Regions from separate parts of the Citrobacter sp. GW821-FHT07H02 genome, predicted to be linked through region 1. Evidence: predicted binding sites of a transcription regulator. Region 1 holds the regulator's gene; each other region holds the start of a gene.

Region 1 (4,173 bases):
GTCGCGCCGTAGCCGTTTTGCGTTACAAACAGCACCGTCATCAGGATCCAGTACGGTTTCGGCAGATGTAACGCGCTGCCCATCAGGCTGGCGATACTCAGCATTACGCTGATGCGCCCGGCATTTCGCAAAGCGGGCGATTTGAAGGACAGATAGTTTTTTAGGGCCGGGATCAGCGGGAGTCGGCGTTGTTTATCCGCCATCAGGTCGCGGGCATAGAGTGGGCGTTGGGTCCGCAATACACGGGCAATGCGGCTAAAGTGCCAGTAACAGAACTGACCCACCGGGTTATCGGGATGCTGGTTGGCGATTTTCTCCAGCGCGCCAATCTGCTTTTCCATGCTAAAGCGAGTCGGCAGGCGGTGATACAGAATGTCATCCGCCAGGATGCGCAAGCGCGCAGCGACCGTTTGCGCGTTCCAGCGAATCACCTGCTCCGCATGGCTGCGTTCGACCAGCTTTTGCACCTCTTCTGGCTGATGCAGACTGACGGAGATATGTTCCTGTAAGTCCAGCGCTTCCTGGAAGGCCCGCAGCAGGCGTTTATATTCATTATTGTGATGTGCCGACAGCATGTGCATTTGCTGGTAACACTGGGTGATGAGATCCACCGCCTTCTGTTGGCGTACCAACAAGGGCGGCAGCGCTTTTTCAGGATCGGCATGCTGGGTGAGCAGACTGTATTTGGCTTCGCAGTAGTCGGCCAGCTCGCGGTACAACAAACTGAGTGACTCGCGTAGCGGTTGTTCACGCCAGAGCCAGAACCAAAACCAGTTAAAAAGCCCGTACCACAGGGTGCCCAGGGCATAGATCAGCAACGGCTCCCAGACGGGCATGTTACCGGCCAGGCTTAGCGTGAAAATAGCGGCGATAAGCGAGGCAGGCAGGAGTCGGGCATGCAAGGCGCTGAGTTCCGCCGTCACGCCAAGAATCAGCGTTAAACCCGTCAGAATCAGCGGTAGCGGTATTGCTTGCGCGAGCAGTAGCTGCATGGCCAGGCTGCATCCGGCAAACAGCGATGCGCCAATGACTAAGCGTTTGAAAAAGCGTTTGTGGGGAGTATCAAGCCCGGCAATGTTGCAGCAGGCGGGAACGAGAGAAAAGAGCAATCCCAGATGCAACTGGCCAATGATAAGGCCGATCGCCACAGGCAAACACAGCACCAGCGTTTGCCGCAGTGCGTAGTTGATTTCAGGGTGATAAATCAGTCTTCGCCACATCGGTGCCAACAAAAATGGCGCATTACAGGGTAATACGCCATTTCGACGGGGTTAACGAGTGCCGTAGACGACGATGGTCTTACCGTGCGCGGAGATCAGGTTCTGATCTTCCAGCATTTTCAGAATACGACCAACGGTTTCGCGAGAACAGCCAACGATCTGACCGATCTCCTGACGGGTGATTTTGATTTGCATGCCGTCCGGGTGAGTCATCGCATCGGGTTGCTTCGCCAGGTTCAGCAGAGTCTGAGCGATACGACCAGTTACGTCGAGGAAGGCAAGGTTGCCGACTTTTTCGGACGTAACTTGCAGGCGACGAGCCATCTGGGAAGACAGGCGCATCAGAATATCCGGGTTCACCTGGATCAGTTGGCGAAATTTTTTGTAGGAGATTTCAGCGACTTCACAGGCCGTTTTTGCACGTACCCATGCACTGCGTTCCTGGCCTTCTTCAAACAGGCCTAATTCGCCAATGAAATCGCCCTGATTCAGATAAGAAAGGATCATCTCTTTCCCTTCTTCGTCTTTAATCAGCACTGCCACTGAGCCTTTAACGATGTAGTACAACGTTTCTGCTTTTTCACCCTGGTGAATCAGCGTGCTCTTCGACGGGTACTTATGAATGTGGCAATGAGACAAGAACCATTCGAGAGTCGGGTCTGTTTGCGGTTTGCCAAGCACCATGCGCGGTTATCCTCTGTTATAAGCTGTCTCCAGAGCCAGAAAACGACGCTGTCTCTGGGGTTGCCAAAATATGCTTCCCGCTGCCAGGGAAGGGGGCTGCTAAAAATGTACTGCAGCCTGTAATGTGATGTCCTCTGCATACATGCAGTACGTCAATGTATTACTGTAGCATCCTGACTGTTTTAGCATAGCTTTCGCCGTGTGTCTCCTGGTGTCTCGCTTCAGCATGATGCAGGTCGCCTTCCATTGCGAGATTTGTTATGTCCGCGTAATCTGTCAGGAAAATTGAAACATTGGAGTTACGAAATATGCAAGCGCGTGTGAAATGGGTCGAAGGGCTAACCTTCCTGGGAGAGTCTGCTTCCGGCCACCAAATTTTGATGGATGGTAACTCCGGTGATAAAGCGCCGAGTCCGATGGAAATGGTGTTAATGGCCGCGGGTGGCTGCAGTGCGATTGATGTGGTGTCTATTCTGCAAAAGGGACGCCAGGATGTGACCAACTGCGAAGTGAAGCTCACTTCCGAGCGTCGTGAAGAGGCGCCGCGCCTGTTCACGCATATCAATCTGCATTTCATTGTGACTGGCAATGACCTGAAAGACGCCGCCGTTTCGCGCGCTGTTGATCTTTCTGCAGAAAAATATTGTTCTGTTGCGTTGATGCTGGAAAAAGCGGTGAATATCACGCACTCATACGAAGTGATTGCCGCGTGATCTCAGGTTGCCGGAGGGCGTGACGCTTATCCGGCAACGCTGCGCATTATTCGATTTTTTTGCCTTCCATCAGTCGCTGAACCAGCGGCAGCATAATCAACTCCATCGCCAGTCCCATTTTGCCGCCCGGCACGACTAATGTATTGATGTGGGAAATGAATGAACCCTGAAGCATCGCCAGCAACCAGGGAAAATCGATCCCTTCCAGATTACGAAAATGAATAACGACAAAGCTCTCGTCTAATGACGGGATGCCTTTTGCCGCAAAGGGATTCGAGGTGTCTACCGTGGGTACACGCTGGAAGTTAATATGCGTACGGGAGAACTGCGGGGTGATGTAGTTGATGTAATCATCCATTGAGCGAACCACCGAATCCATCACCGCCTCGCGGGAGTGTCCGCGCTCGCTGGTGTCGCGGATCAGTTTTTGTATCCACTCCAGGTTCACGATCGGTACTACGCCAACCAGTAAATCCACATGGCGCGCCACGTTATGGTGCGGCGTCACTACGCCGCCGTGCAGCCCTTCATAGAACAGGACGTCGGTCGGTTCAGGCAAGGGTTGCCACGGCGTGAAGGTTCCCGGCACCTGATTCCACGGTACTGCTTCATCGTAGGTATGCAGATATTTCCGCGACTGGCCTTTGCCCACTTGTCCGTACTCGCTGAACGTTTGTTCCAGCAGGCCAAAATCATTGGCTTCGGGGCCGAAATAACTGATATGCCGCCCGGCGTCCCGCGCTTTGCGGATCGCCATGTCCATTTCCGGGCGGGTATAGCGGTGAAAACTGTCGCCTTCCACCTCGGCGGCACGCAGATTTAACTGTGAAAAAATTTTACGGAACGCGAGGCTGGTGGTGGTGGTCCCCGCGCCGCTGGACCCTGTTACCGCAATCACTGGATGTTTGGCAGACATAACAACTCCATGAATAAACACTCGTTTTAGTATAGTCGGCCCTCAGCGGGGGATTACTCGTGCAACTGCTTTTTGGGCATAATATTGACCGTTTCGTGGAGTTCGGACCACACCAGAACGGCCTCGCCACACTGTAGCTGACGTTTGACGTCGGCGACTTTTTGCGCAAGCGAACGTTCATGTTCACCATAATCGGTGCCTTCGCGCAATACAAAGCTTTCAATCAGGTTATCCAGCGTTTCAGGGGACAACTCCTGCCAGGGGATCATCATGATTATGCTTCCAGATACGTGGTGAGCCAGTCAGGGATACGCGATTCAAGCCACATTTCAGGGCGGCGCAGCGTCCCGCCGATAAAGCCGACATGCCCGCCATGCTCGGTTAATTGATACTCTACCTGCGGCGGCAGATTCTCGGGGTTCGGGATCACATGACTGTCCATAAACGGATCGTCTTTCGCGTGAATAATCAGCGTGGGTTTGGCGATCTGATTGAGCAACGGCATGGCGCTACATTGACGATAATAGTCTATCGCATCAGCAAAACCGTGAATTTTAGCAGTAATAAGATCATCAAAATCACGGATACGCCGTACCGCTTTTAACTGCGCCAGATTGACAGGGAGCGTGCCGGGATAGGC
Region 2 (4,173 bases), on a different contig from region 1:
GGTCGACGTCCTGTGAGTGTGCTGAGCCTGGGCTGCGTGGTGATTATCATCGCCGCCAATATTGTCGGAATGGGAATGGCGAGTTAGTCGTTGTGATGACTGAGATGACGCCACTGGCTTGGCGTCATCCCAGTTTCCCGCGTGAACACCACTGAAAAATAGTTACTGTCCTCAAACCCACATTGCATCGAAATCTCACCGATCATCAGGCGGCTATGCTGGAGCAAATATTGCGCGTGGCAGACGCGGATCTGGCGCAAATATTGGTTGATGGTCATACCGGTTTGTGCGCGAAACTGCTGGCGCAACACGCGTTCACTGCAGGTTTCCCTGGCGCAAAATTCATCCAGCGCAAACGGGTGCTCCAGGCTGCCCGCCAGCGCGGTGATCAGTTTATCCAACAGCGTTTCGCTTGAGGTAGCAGGAAGATTATCCGTGGCATAGCGATGGCGCTGCAGGATCATCACCAGTTGCCCAAACAGCAGTTCCGCCATACCGTTAGCCAACGGGCAGCTCTGCTGGCTTTCATGCTCAAGCTGGCTGATAACCTGCCGCGCCTGAGTCATACCGGCGCTGGTCAGACGCCAGTGTGGCTGCCATTGGGTTCCGTTAAATCCAGGTATCGCCTCTTCCCACCGCAGATTTAGCTTCAGCCGCTCCGGGCAGTAGATGATGTTCTGTAATACCAGATCATTAACAGACGTATAGGAGTGTTTATCTTCGGCACGAATGTAGAACAGGTCGCCGCGTGTAATGCGATAGGGACGTTCATTGAGCACATGCAAACCGTTGCCACGCCAGACCAGCACCAGTTCACAAAAATCATGGGTATGTTCCGCAAAGACATTTTGCGGATAGCGATCGGCGACAGCAACCGCCTGCGCGTCGCTTGCAAAAAAGTCGGCTTTATGAAGAACGAGCTGATTTGCCACCACATCACCTCTACCAATAACAACACTCTATTATGCGTCAAGCGGCGGCAAAAAATATTGATATACCCGTCATACTTCAGCATCTGCGTTATTGCAGCAATGCGTCGCGCCCCTGGCGGATATCACGCGGCGACCAGTCAAATTCGCGGCGAAAAAGCGTCGAAAAGTGGTTACTGTCGCCAAATCCGCAGCGATAGGCGATATCGGTAACACTGTCATCGCTATGGCGTAGCAAATGACGCGCTTTAATTAAACGCAGCCGGTTCAAATAGCGCTGCGGCGTCAGCCCGGTTTGTTGTTTCAACTGACGGTGCAAGGTGCGTAATGAGAGCGAAAACCGATCGGCCACGGCTTCCCAGCAGACCTCTTCGGCAAAGTGATCTTCCAGCCAGGCCATCAGGTGATTCAGCCGCGCATCATTATCCGTCGCCCCTTCCATCAGACTGCTTTTGCGCAGCAATACCAGCAGCTGCATAAACACGATTTCGCGATTGGCGACCGCTGGCGTGTCCATCTCTCCATCGGGTTGTTCCAGTTGAGCAACCAACTGGCGCACCTGCTGTAACACCCCCTGGTTTACCCGCCAGTGGGACGGATACAGCCCATCTTGTTCCTGCGGTAAAAGCTGGTTCAGCCCTGCCAGAAACTGGAACGCATCCGGCGAACGATAGAGCACGTTGGTCAGACACAGATTGTCAGTATGTTCATACATGTGTCGGTCATGATCGCGAACAAAACAGACGGTGCCGCCGCTGATGGTATACGGCTGTCCGTTGAACACATGAATGCCTGTGCCATGTTCAACGATCACGATTTCATGAAAATCATGATGGTGTTCAGGAAAAGCAGACTGCGGAAGCCGGGGTTCAATGGCGATAGGGACCTTACCTGACGGAAAAAAATCCACGCTGTGCAATAGGGTCATGATGGCTTCCTGACATGAAGTGGAACATGACTGAAATAGTAATTAAGGGGTCGCCACCTCACCTTAAAGTTTTGACACGAAAGCGCGCATATCCGGTCATTTTTTCAAGACAGGGCAGGAAAGTTCGCTAAATGCGGACGCCGTCACATCAGGTAAAAACAGGCTCATTACTGGAAACTGTGAACGTCATCACGTTCATCTTTGCTTTCTTGCCAGCGGCTAATTTTGGCTGTCAGTAGCAAGAAGGTACCTTTTCCCCGGGGTTCTTAGACTCATAGCCATCACTCCTGGAAGGACCTCATTATGACTTTTCGCCATTGTGTCGCTGTCGATCTCGGCGCATCCAGTGGACGCGTTATGCTGGCGCGTTACGACAGTGAACGCCGTTCCCTGACGTTGCGTGAAATCCACCGTTTCGTGAATTGCCTGCAAAAAACAGACGGCTTCGACGCCTGGGATATCGACAGTCTGGAAGGAGCCATTCGTCTTGGACTGGAGAAAGTCTGCGATGAAGGCATCCGCATTGACAGTATCGGGATTGATACCTGGGGCGTGGACTATGTTCTGCTGGATAAACACGGTCAGCGCGTCGGCCTGCCCGTCTCCTACCGTGACAGCCGCACCACAGGCGTGATGCAACAGGCGCAGGCGCAACTCGGGAAAGCGGAAATCTATCGCCGCAGCGGTATTCAGTTTTTGCCGTTTAACACGCTGTATCAATTACGCGCGCTGGTTGAACAACAACCGGAACTGATCCCCCAGGTGGCGCACGCTCTGCTAATTCCTGATTACTTCGCCTATTGCCTGACCGGCAAAATGAACTGGGAATATACCAACGCCACCACTACGCAGCTCGTCAATATTCATACCGACGGCTGGGATGACACGCTGCTGGCGTGGACCGGCGCGAATCACGCCTGGTTCGGCACGCCAACGCATCCGGGCAATGTCATCGGTCACTGGATTTGCCCGCAGGGTAATCAGATCCCGGTCGTTGCCGTCGCCAGCCACGATACCGCCAGCGCGGTGATTGCCTCTCCGCTGGCAGAAAAAAACAGCGCCTACCTCTCTTCCGGTACCTGGTCGCTGATGGGCTTCGAGAGCAGAACGCCTTATACCAATGATGCCGCGCTAAGCGCCAATATTACCAACGAGGGCGGTGCGGAAGGACGCTACCGCGTGCTGAAAAATATCATGGGACTGTGGCTGCTGCAGCGCGTCCTGAAAGAACGCCAGATTACCGATCTGCCTGCGCTGATCGCGCAAACGCAGGCACTGCCCGCTTGCCGTTTCGTGATTAATCCCAATGACGATCGCTTTATCAATCCTGCCGATATGGGCGCGGAAATTCAGGCTGCCTGCCGTGAAACCGGTCAACCGGTGCCCACGCAAGACGCCGAACTGGCCCGCTGTATTTTCGACAGCCTGGCGTTGCTGTACGCCCGCGTCCTGCAGGAACTGGCCGACCTTCGTGGTGAAGCCTTCACCAGCCTGCATATCGTCGGCGGCGGTTGCCAGAACGCATTACTGAACCAACTGTGCGCCGACGCCTGCGGTATCCGTGTGATGGCCGGTCCCGTAGAGGCGTCCACGCTCGGCAACATCGGTATCCAGCTTATGACGCTGGACGAGCTGACCAACGTTGATGATTTCCGTCAGGTAGTGAGCGCCAACTACGACCTGACCACCTTTATTCCTCATCCTGATAGCGAAATTGCCCGCCATGTTGCGCAGTTTCAATCCACACGACAGACAAAGGAGCTTTGCGCATGACCACTCAACTTGAACAAGCCTGGGAACTGGCGAAACAGCGTTTTGCTGCGGTAGGTATCGATGTCGAAGAGACCCTGCGTCAGCTCGATCGTCTGCCGGTCTCTATGCACTGCTGGCAGGGCGATGACGTCGCCGGTTTTGAAAATCCGGAAGGCAACCTGACCGGCGGTATTCAGGCGACGGGTAACTACCCGGGCAAAGCGCGTAACGCGACCGAATTACGTGCCGATCTGGAGCAGGCGCTGAGCCTGATCCCTGGGCCGAAGCGCCTGAACCTGCACGCGATTTATCTCGAATCCGACACCCCGGTTTCCCGTGATCAGATCAAGCCAGAACACTTCAAAAACTGGGTGGAGTGGGCGAAAGCCAACCAACTGGGTCTCGATTTTAACCCGTCCTGCTTCTCGCATCCGCTGAGCGCTGACGGTTTCACCCTTTCCCATCCGGACGCGAAAATTCGCCAGTTCTGGATCGATCACTGCAAGGCCAGCCGCCGCATCTCCGCCTATTTTGGTGAGCAACTGGGCACCCCGTCGGTGATGA
Region 3 (4,173 bases), on a different contig from region 1:
ATAAAGAGGGTTGCCAGCTTCCGGTCAAATAGAACGAAAGAAATAAAAAGTACGCGATGAGCGGAAACACCAGAAATCCCATCACACGAAGTGTGGCATGGCGTCCCATCAGAAAAATCAGGTTCAGCGTCACCACCACACCCAGACTGACCAGCATACGGATGCGGAGGTCTACCTGCAGGTGTTTTGCCACCTGTTCGGTGAGCGAGTTGGTGATCGCCACGGCATAAATCAGCACGACCACAAAGAAGGCAATAAAGTACAGCGAGGTGATCAGGCTACCGATCTTTTTACCGTAGTAGTGTGTTACCGCGCCGGTGATCCCTTCTCCTGCAGAGGTTTTCGACGAGAGGATGAACTGACACAACGCCTTGTGCGGCCAGTAAGTCAATGGCCAGGCGACCAGCGCGGTGATAAACAGAACAATCGCCCCCGCTGAACCCAACTGTATGGGGAGGAAGAGGGTTCCTGCACCTACGGCAGTTCCATATAACGCGAAACTCCAGAGAGTCTCTTCTTTTGACCAAATTTTCGACATTATCTGAACGTATCAACTATAAAATAAACAAAAAAGAAGCACAATTTACCATAAACAGGGGTTATTGAGGGAGGCTTAAACATAGAGGGAGCGAACAGATAAAATGCCGGAATCACAGCGACTCCGGCAAATCAGAGCGTTATCAGGCAGTAACGCGCTGCTGGCGATGTTTGATCACACGATGGCGCAACGTATCGTAGGCCCAGTTATAGAGCATGGTGTAGGGCAGGAAGAACAGGAAGAAACCGATCTCCAGTGTGAATGCTTGTAGCAGACTGACACTCAGCACATACGCCACAATACTCACCCCAATCACGATAAAGCCGCTTTCAAATCCCAGGGCATGAAAGGCGCGGACTTTGGCGGTACGTTTGACCAGATGCGCAGGCCAAAAACGATCAAACAGCGCGTTATAGATGATATTCCAGATCATCGCGGTAGTCGCCAGCAGCACGGTGAGGCCACCCATTTCGAGAACGGAGCGCTGCATCAACCATGCCGTTGTTGGGGCGAGAATAGCCGTTGCGATGCCCTCAAAGCAGACGGCATGAAAAATACGCTCAGGTAAGGAGCGGCGTTGTACAGCATCGTGTTGCATAGCGTGAAACCTTCTTTTATGTTCGGAATAATGTGGAATCCTGGGCATTTTATCGCTTAATGTGATATCTTAAAGATAGTATCCATCGATAAAGTAGATAGTTCATGCGCTACTCTCCTGAAGCATTAACGGCGTTTGTAGAAACCGTCTCCTGCGGCTCCTTTTCTGCGGCGGCGCGGCGGCTGCGTAAAAGCCAGTCCACCATCAGTACGGCGATAGCGCATCTGGAGGCTGACCTTGGCTTCTCGCTGTTTGACCGATCGTCGCGACAACCGGTACTGACGGAAGAGGGAAAGCGGGTGCTCAGTTATGTGCAGGCGATTTTGTCGGCGAGCGACCGTCTGGATGAAGTGGCATTGTCGTTGTCCGGAGAAACGGAAGCACGGCTGACCTTTGTCCTTTCCGACACTCTGCATCCGGATGTTCTTGAAGAACTGATGGTGCAGTTTGATCGGCAATTTCCGCATACCGAGTTTGAATGCCTGATCGGTGAGGATGAGGACGTTATCGATCTGCTGCAAAAAGGACGTGCGCAGGTGGGGCTGATAGAGGCCCGCGACGACTACCCGACCGATATGGGCGTCACGCGTTTGCCGATGCAAACCTGGATGGGACTGTATGCCGCTGAGACGCACCCGCTGGCAACGCAGGAAAAAGTCTCCTGGGATCAACTGCATACCTGGCGTGAGCTGCGACTGAATACCTATTTTGAAAGCGGCGCCAATGTGGCGCGAGGACCGGTCTGGTCCGCGCCTAACTATTTATTATTGCTCAGTATGGCGGTGCAGGGATTCGGCTGGTGCGCGCTGCCCTGTGCGCTGGTCGAAGAATTTGCCGCGGAGAAACCGTTGGTTCAGCTGGATGTGCCCGGCTGGCCCAGGGCTATCTCTATCGATCTCCTCTGGAATAAGAAATCCCCCCCAGGGGCTGCGGGAAGCTGGCTCCGATACCATTTACAACAGGGGCGTGTCGCGTCGTAGCCACAACGATACGAATTTCCTTTGTGATAAAACTCACTTTTTTTAAACATTCAAGGTAACAAGTTTTTAACAATCCTCTACTATTGCGGTGTTATTTTGCGCAGAGGTGGTAATGAAAGAGGTTGTGATAGTTGGGGCATTACGGACACCCATTGGCTGCTTCCAGGGAACGCTGGCGCGTCATTCTGCCGTTGAGCTTGGCAGCGTGGTCGTGAAAGCGTTACTGGCGCGCACGGGTGTTGATGTACATGCCATCGATGAAGTTATCCTCGGTCAGGTTCTCACAGCAGGAGCAGGGCAGAATCCTGCTCGTCAGTCCGCCATCAAAGGCGGGTTGCCGAATACGGTTTCCGCTATCACCATCAACGATGTGTGTGGCTCAGGGCTAAAAGCGTTGCATCTGGCGACTCAGGCTATCCAGTGCGGTGAGGCGGATATTGTGATTGCGGGCGGACAAGAAAACATGAGCCGCGCACCGCATGTCCTCACCGACAGCCGTACCGGAGCGCAACTGGGCAACAGCCAACTGGTCGACAGTCTGGTTCACGACGGTTTGTGGGATGCGTTCAACGATTACCACATGGGCGTAACCGCTGAAAATCTGGCGCGGGAATACGGGATCAGCCGCGAGTTGCAGGATGCCTATGCGCTCAGCTCTCAGCAAAAAGCGCGTGCGGCAATCGATGCGGGCCGCTTTAAAGATGAGATCGTGCCTGTTATCACTCAGCGTAATGGACAATCAAGGGTGATTGATACGGATGAACAGCCGAGGACCGATGCCAGCGCCGAAGGGCTGGCCAGGCTGGATCCCACGTTCGATCGTCTGGGATCGGTCACGGCAGGAAATGCTTCGTCAATTAACGATGGCGCCGCCGCCGTGATGATGATGAGTGAAGCCAAAGCGCAGGCGTTGAATTTACCCATACTGGCGCGTATTCGTGCTTTTGCCAGTGTCGGCGTGGATCCGGCGCTGATGGGAATTGCCCCCGTTTATGCCACTCGCCGCTGTCTGGAGCGGGTTGGCTGGCAGCTTGCAGATGTGGATCTTATCGAAGCCAATGAAGCGTTTGCCGCTCAGGCGCTTTCTGTGGGAAAAATGCTGGAGTGGGATGAACGCCGGGTGAACGTTAACGGCGGCGCGATTGCCCTCGGCCATCCCATTGGCGCTTCAGGCTGTCGAATCCTGGTTTCGCTGGTGCATGAAATGCTTAAGCGTAAAGCGCGTAAAGGGCTGGCGACGTTATGTATCGGTGGCGGGCAGGGCGTGGCATTGGCTATCGAGAGAGACTGAGCATCGCCTTGCCGCTGGCATAAAAAAGCCCTCCACACGGAGGGCAAGACCAGTTACAGAAACACTCGAACAAAGAATAATTTATCAAAACAATGTTTCAATATTTGTGATTCATGACGCAACTTGATGATAAAACGCGTCATAACCGCCTCCGCATTCCCTCTCTGTTTTCTGCACCTGGCCTCTCTGTTGGGCAATAATCGCAATATTTCAATTATCTCTTTGTTTTTAAATGAATTGTTTTTAATTTTTTTGATGCGCTGCGCCTGAGCGTGATCGGGACTGCATTTTTGACAATAATTATCGCAAAAATGAAACGTTGTTTTATTTATAATTGAAAACAGATTCACGGAGGGCTATCATGGCCTCATTAGGTAAAACGGAACAGCGTTTTGCTCTCCGTTCAGGAATTCACGGTCGATTTATCATTGGAGGTAAATATGGACGTAAGACAAAGTATCCACAGTGCGCACGCGAAAACGCTGGACACCCAGGAACTGCGCAATGAGTTTTTAGTTGAAAGCGTGTTTGTGGCTGACGAATACACCATGGTTTACAGCCACATCGATCGCATTATCGTCGGCGGTATTATGCCGGTGGCGAAATCAGTTTCTGTAGGCGGTGAAGTCGGTAAGCAACTGGGCGTGACCTACTTCCTGGAACGTCGCGAATTAGGCGTAATCAACATTGGTGGTCCGGGCACGATTACCGTTGACGGCCAGTGCTATGAAATTGGTCATCGCGATGCGTTGTATGTGGGTAAAGG
Region 4 (4,173 bases), on a different contig from region 1:
ACATCGGTGACCCGGTCAAGATAATGGTCATGGAGGACGACTAAATGGTCGTCCTTGGTCATCACCAGATCTTGTTCCAGATAATCTGCGCCTTGCGCATACGCCATCGCTTTGGCTGGCAACGTATGCTCAGGCAGATAGCCACTGGCGCCGCGATGCGCGATCACAATTTTGTCGCTGTTGTCGGCTGCAACAGCGCTGCTTCCCATCACCATTCCGGCCATCATCAGCGCCATGCTCAGGTTCTTTAGCGTCGTTTTCATTTGATTAACTCCCGCTGCGTTTCAGCGTCAGCTCTTCGTGATGACGTTTTTCGCCAATCATCACAACAACGAGCAGAATCACCGCCAGCACGCTGCCGCCGATCATCACCATGAAGCCGCCGTCCCAGCCGAAGAAGTCAACGGTGTAACCCACAATGGCGCTCGCCGCCACGGAGCCACCCAGATAACCGAACAAGCCGGTAAAGCCCGCCGCTGTACCTGCCGCTTTTTTCGGTGCCAGTTCCAGAGCGTGCAAACCAATCAGCATGACCGGGCCATAGATAAGGAAGCCGATAACGATCATACATGCCATATCCACACCTGGATTACCCGCCGGGTTCATCCAGTAGACGATAGTGGCGATAGTCACCAGCGTCATAAAGAACACGCCGGTTGCCCCACGGTTACCACGGAAGACTTTATCCGACATCCAGCCGCACAGCAGCGTGCCCGGAATACCGGCATATTCATAAAGGAAGTAAGCCCAGGAGGATTTATCCAGCGCGAAATGTTTCACTTCCTTCAGATAGGTCGGCGACCAGTCGAGGATGCCGTAGCGCAGCAGATAGACAAACACGTTAGCAATCGCGATGTACCACAACAGTTTGTTCGGCAACACGTACTGCATAAAGATTTGCTTCGCCGTCAGCTCTTCTTCTGCATTTTCGTTGTAATCGTCCGGGTAGTCGTTTTTGTACTCTTCGATAGGCGGTAAGCCACAGGATTGCGGGGTATCGCGCATCATGGCAAAGGCAAAGAGCGCGATAACAATCGCACCGAACGCCGGCATGTAAAGCGCCGCTTTCCAGTCGTTAAACCAGGCCATACCCAGCAGGAACAGCAGCGGTGGAATACCGCCGCCCACGTTATGCGCGCAGTTCCAGACAGAAACAATACCGCCACGCTCTTTCTGTGACCACCAGTGCACCATCGTGCGGCCACACGGCGGCCATCCCATCCCCTGGAACCAGCCGCAGAGGAACAACAGAACGAACATAATGGCGATACTGGACGTTGCCCACGGTACAAAGCCCATGAACAACATGACTGCTGCCGCCAGTATCAGGCCCGCAGGCAGGAACACGCGTGGATTCGAACGGTCAGAAACTGACCCCATGATGAACTTTGAAAAACCATAAGCGATAGAGATCCCGGACAAGGCAAAACCAAGATCGCCACGGGAAAAGCCCTGCTCGACCAGATACGGCATCGCCAGAGCAAAGTTTTTACGTACCAGATAGTACGCAGCGTAGCCAAAGAAAATCCCCAAAAATATTTGCCAGCGCAATCGACGATACGTCGGGTCGATCTCCGCCGCTGGCAAACGCGCACTGTGCGACGCGGGTTTAAAAATACTTAACATATGTAGCCTCCGTGGCCGTATTTAGTTTGAGATAGACACCGCAGTTCGTTCAAACAGCCCCTCTGCTCCCAGTGTGGCCGCGATGTTAAGGAAAGATACATGTCGTTAATGTGAATTACAGCACATATTGTTACGGAATTATGACAAATGTTCAAAAAGGCGCACGAAATCACGTTTCATTTTCGAATAATGCGCGATTATGCGCGAAATCAAACAAACCATGATTTTTATGTGGCTAAATGATAAAAAAACGAACAATGAGGAAAAACAATGAAAACGCGCGACTCGCAATCAGGTGACGTGATTATCATTGGCGGAGGGGCCACGGGTGCAGGGATCGCCCGTGACTGTGCGCTGCGCGGATTGCGCGTCATCTTAGTAGAACGCCATGACATCGCGACTGGCGCAACAGGCCGTAACCACGGGTTGCTGCACAGCGGCGCGCGTTACGCGGTGACGGATGCCGAATCCGCGCGCGAGTGTATTAGCGAAAATCAGATCCTGAAAAGGATCGCCCGCCATTGCGTAGAGCCGACTGATGGCCTTTTCATTACTCTGCCAGAAGATGAATTATCCTTTCAGGCCACCTTTATTCGCGCCTGTGAAGAGGCTGGGATCCGCGCTGAGGCGATTGATCCCCAACAGGCGCGAATCATTGAACCTGCGGTAAACCCCGCGCTGATCGGTGCCGTAAAAGTGCCGGATGGCACGGTTGATCCTTTCCGTTTGACCGCCGCCAACATGCTGGACGCGAAAGAGCATGGCGCAACTATTTTGACGGCGCACGAAGTGACCGGGTTAATTCGCGAAGGGGCAACGGTGTGTGGCGTCAACGTGCGCAACCATCTGACAGGCGAAACCCAGTCTCTGCACGCGCCGGTCGTGGTGAACGCCGCCGGAATTTGGGGTCAGCGCATCGCCGAGTATGCCGACCTCAGTATCCGCATGTTCCCGGCGAAAGGCTCGCTGCTGATCATGGATCACCGTATTAACCAGCATGTGATCAACCGCTGCCGTAAACCGTCCGATGCCGATATTCTGGTCCCCGGCGATACCATTTCACTCATCGGTACGACCTCGACACATATCGATTACAACGAGATTGACAGCAACCGCGTGACCGCCGAAGAGGTTGATATCCTGCTGCGCGAAGGTGAGAAGCTGGCACCAGTAATGGCGAAAACGCGCATTCTACGCGCATACTCCGGTGTGCGCCCGCTGGTCGCCAGTGACGATGATCCGAGCGGACGTAACGTCAGCCGTGGCATCGTGCTGTTTGACCACGCCGAACGTGATGGTCTGGACGGCTTTATCACTATTACCGGCGGGAAGCTGATGACCTACCGCCTGATGGCGGAATGGGCAACCGACGCCGTTTGCCGCAAACTGGGCAACAGCCGTCCCTGCGTCACGGCGCAAACCGCGCTGCCTGGCTCGCAGGAACCCACTGAAAATACGCTACGCCGCATCATTTCCCTGCCCGCACCGTTGCGCGGTTCTGCCATCTATCGCCATGGCGATCGTACGCCAGCATGGCTCAGCGAAGGGCGTCAGCATCGCAGTCTGGTCTGTGAATGCGAAGCGGTCACTGCCGGTGAGGTTCAGTACGCAGTCGAAAATTTAACGGTGAACAGCCTGCTGGATTTACGTCGTCGTACCCGTGTCGGGATGGGAACCTGTCAGGGCGAACTGTGCGCCTGTCGTGCCGCCGGTCTGCTACAACGTTTTAATGTCACCACCGCCGCGCAATCTATCACCCAGCTTTCTGAATTCCTCAACGAACGCTGGAAAGGGGTACAACCTATTGCCTGGGGTGACGCACTGCGCGAGAGTGAATTCACCCGCTGGGTATATCAGGGATTATGCGGCCTGGAGAAGGAGCAGCAGAATGAAATTTGATACGGTCATTATGGGCGGTGGCCTCGCCGGATTACTGTGCGGCCTGCAACTGCAAAAAAGCGGATTACGCTGCGCTATCGTCACCCGTGGTCAAAGCGCGCTGCATTTTTCCTCCGGTTCGTTGGATCTCCTGAGCACGTTGCCGGATGGTCAGCCCGTCACCGATATCAAAACGGGTCTGGAATTATTGCAGGCGCAAGCACCAGCTCATCCCTACTCCACCATCGGCTCGCAACATGTGCTGAATCTGGCACAACAAGCGCAGGACTTGCTGGAAGCGTGCGGCGCCCGTTTACACGGCGACGTTTTGCAAGCGCATCAGCGTGTCACACCGCTGGGCACCTTGCGAACGACCTGGCTCAGTTCACCGGAAGTGCCAGTCTGGCCGCTTGCCGCCCAACGCATTCGTGTGGTGGGGGTAAGCGGCCTGCTGGATTTTCAGGCGCACCTTGCGGCCGCCTCTTTGCGCCAACTCGGCCTTGAGGTCGAAACCGCAGAAATTGAACTCCCCGAACTGGATGTTCTGCGCGATAACCCGACCGAATTTCGCGCGGTGAACATCGCCCGTTTGCTGGATAACAAAGAAAAGTGGCAGCTTTTGTATGAAGCGTTGCTGCCGGTCGCGAAATCCGGCGAGATGATCATTAT

The links. The regulator CRP, encoded in region 1, controls carbon source genes, mostly activating them, when cyclic AMP is high. The targets are predictions, from matches to a motif close to ATGTGANNNNNNTCACAT.
Region 2: the regulator CRP is predicted to act here: its motif matches at 1,989-2,006, upstream of rhaS (HTH-type transcriptional activator RhaS).
Region 3: the regulator CRP is predicted to act here: its motif matches at 2,138-2,155, upstream of AC07NP_RS18360 (acetyl-CoA C-acetyltransferase).
Region 4: the regulator CRP is predicted to act here: its motif matches at 1,735-1,752, upstream of glpT (glycerol-3-phosphate transporter).

What each region holds. Positions count from the first base shown of each region.
Region 1 is NZ_JBWKPZ010000002.1:381,979-386,151, forward strand. It holds gene AC07NP_RS04885 (YccS/YhfK family putative transporter) at 1-1,220, opposite strand, end outside; gene crp (cAMP-activated global transcriptional regulator CRP) at 1,272-1,904, opposite strand; gene AC07NP_RS04895 (OsmC family protein) at 2,213-2,617, shown strand; gene AC07NP_RS04900 (phosphoribulokinase) at 2,664-3,533, opposite strand; gene AC07NP_RS04905 (YheU family protein) at 3,587-3,805, opposite strand; partial or broken gene AC07NP_RS04910 (hydrolase) at 3,808-4,173, opposite strand, start outside.
Region 2 is NZ_JBWKPZ010000012.1:66,468-70,640, forward strand. It holds gene rhaT (L-rhamnose/proton symporter RhaT) at 1-87, shown strand, start outside; gene rhaR (HTH-type transcriptional activator RhaR) at 84-932, opposite strand; gene rhaS (HTH-type transcriptional activator RhaS) at 1,021-1,857, opposite strand; gene rhaB (rhamnulokinase) at 2,161-3,630, shown strand; gene rhaA (L-rhamnose isomerase) at 3,627-4,173, shown strand, end outside.
Region 3 is NZ_JBWKPZ010000021.1:35,978-40,150, reverse strand. It holds gene AC07NP_RS18375 (amino acid permease) at 1-538, opposite strand, end outside; gene AC07NP_RS18370 (multidrug/biocide efflux PACE transporter) at 681-1,136, opposite strand; gene AC07NP_RS18365 (LysR family transcriptional regulator) at 1,241-2,116, shown strand; gene AC07NP_RS18360 (acetyl-CoA C-acetyltransferase) at 2,229-3,407, shown strand; gene kduI (5-dehydro-4-deoxy-D-glucuronate isomerase) at 3,848-4,173, shown strand, end outside.
Region 4 is NZ_JBWKPZ010000010.1:48,716-52,888, forward strand. It holds gene glpQ (glycerophosphodiester phosphodiesterase) at 1-263, opposite strand, end outside; gene glpT (glycerol-3-phosphate transporter) at 268-1,626, opposite strand; gene glpA (anaerobic glycerol-3-phosphate dehydrogenase subunit A) at 1,897-3,525, shown strand; gene glpB (glycerol-3-phosphate dehydrogenase subunit GlpB) at 3,515-4,173, shown strand, end outside.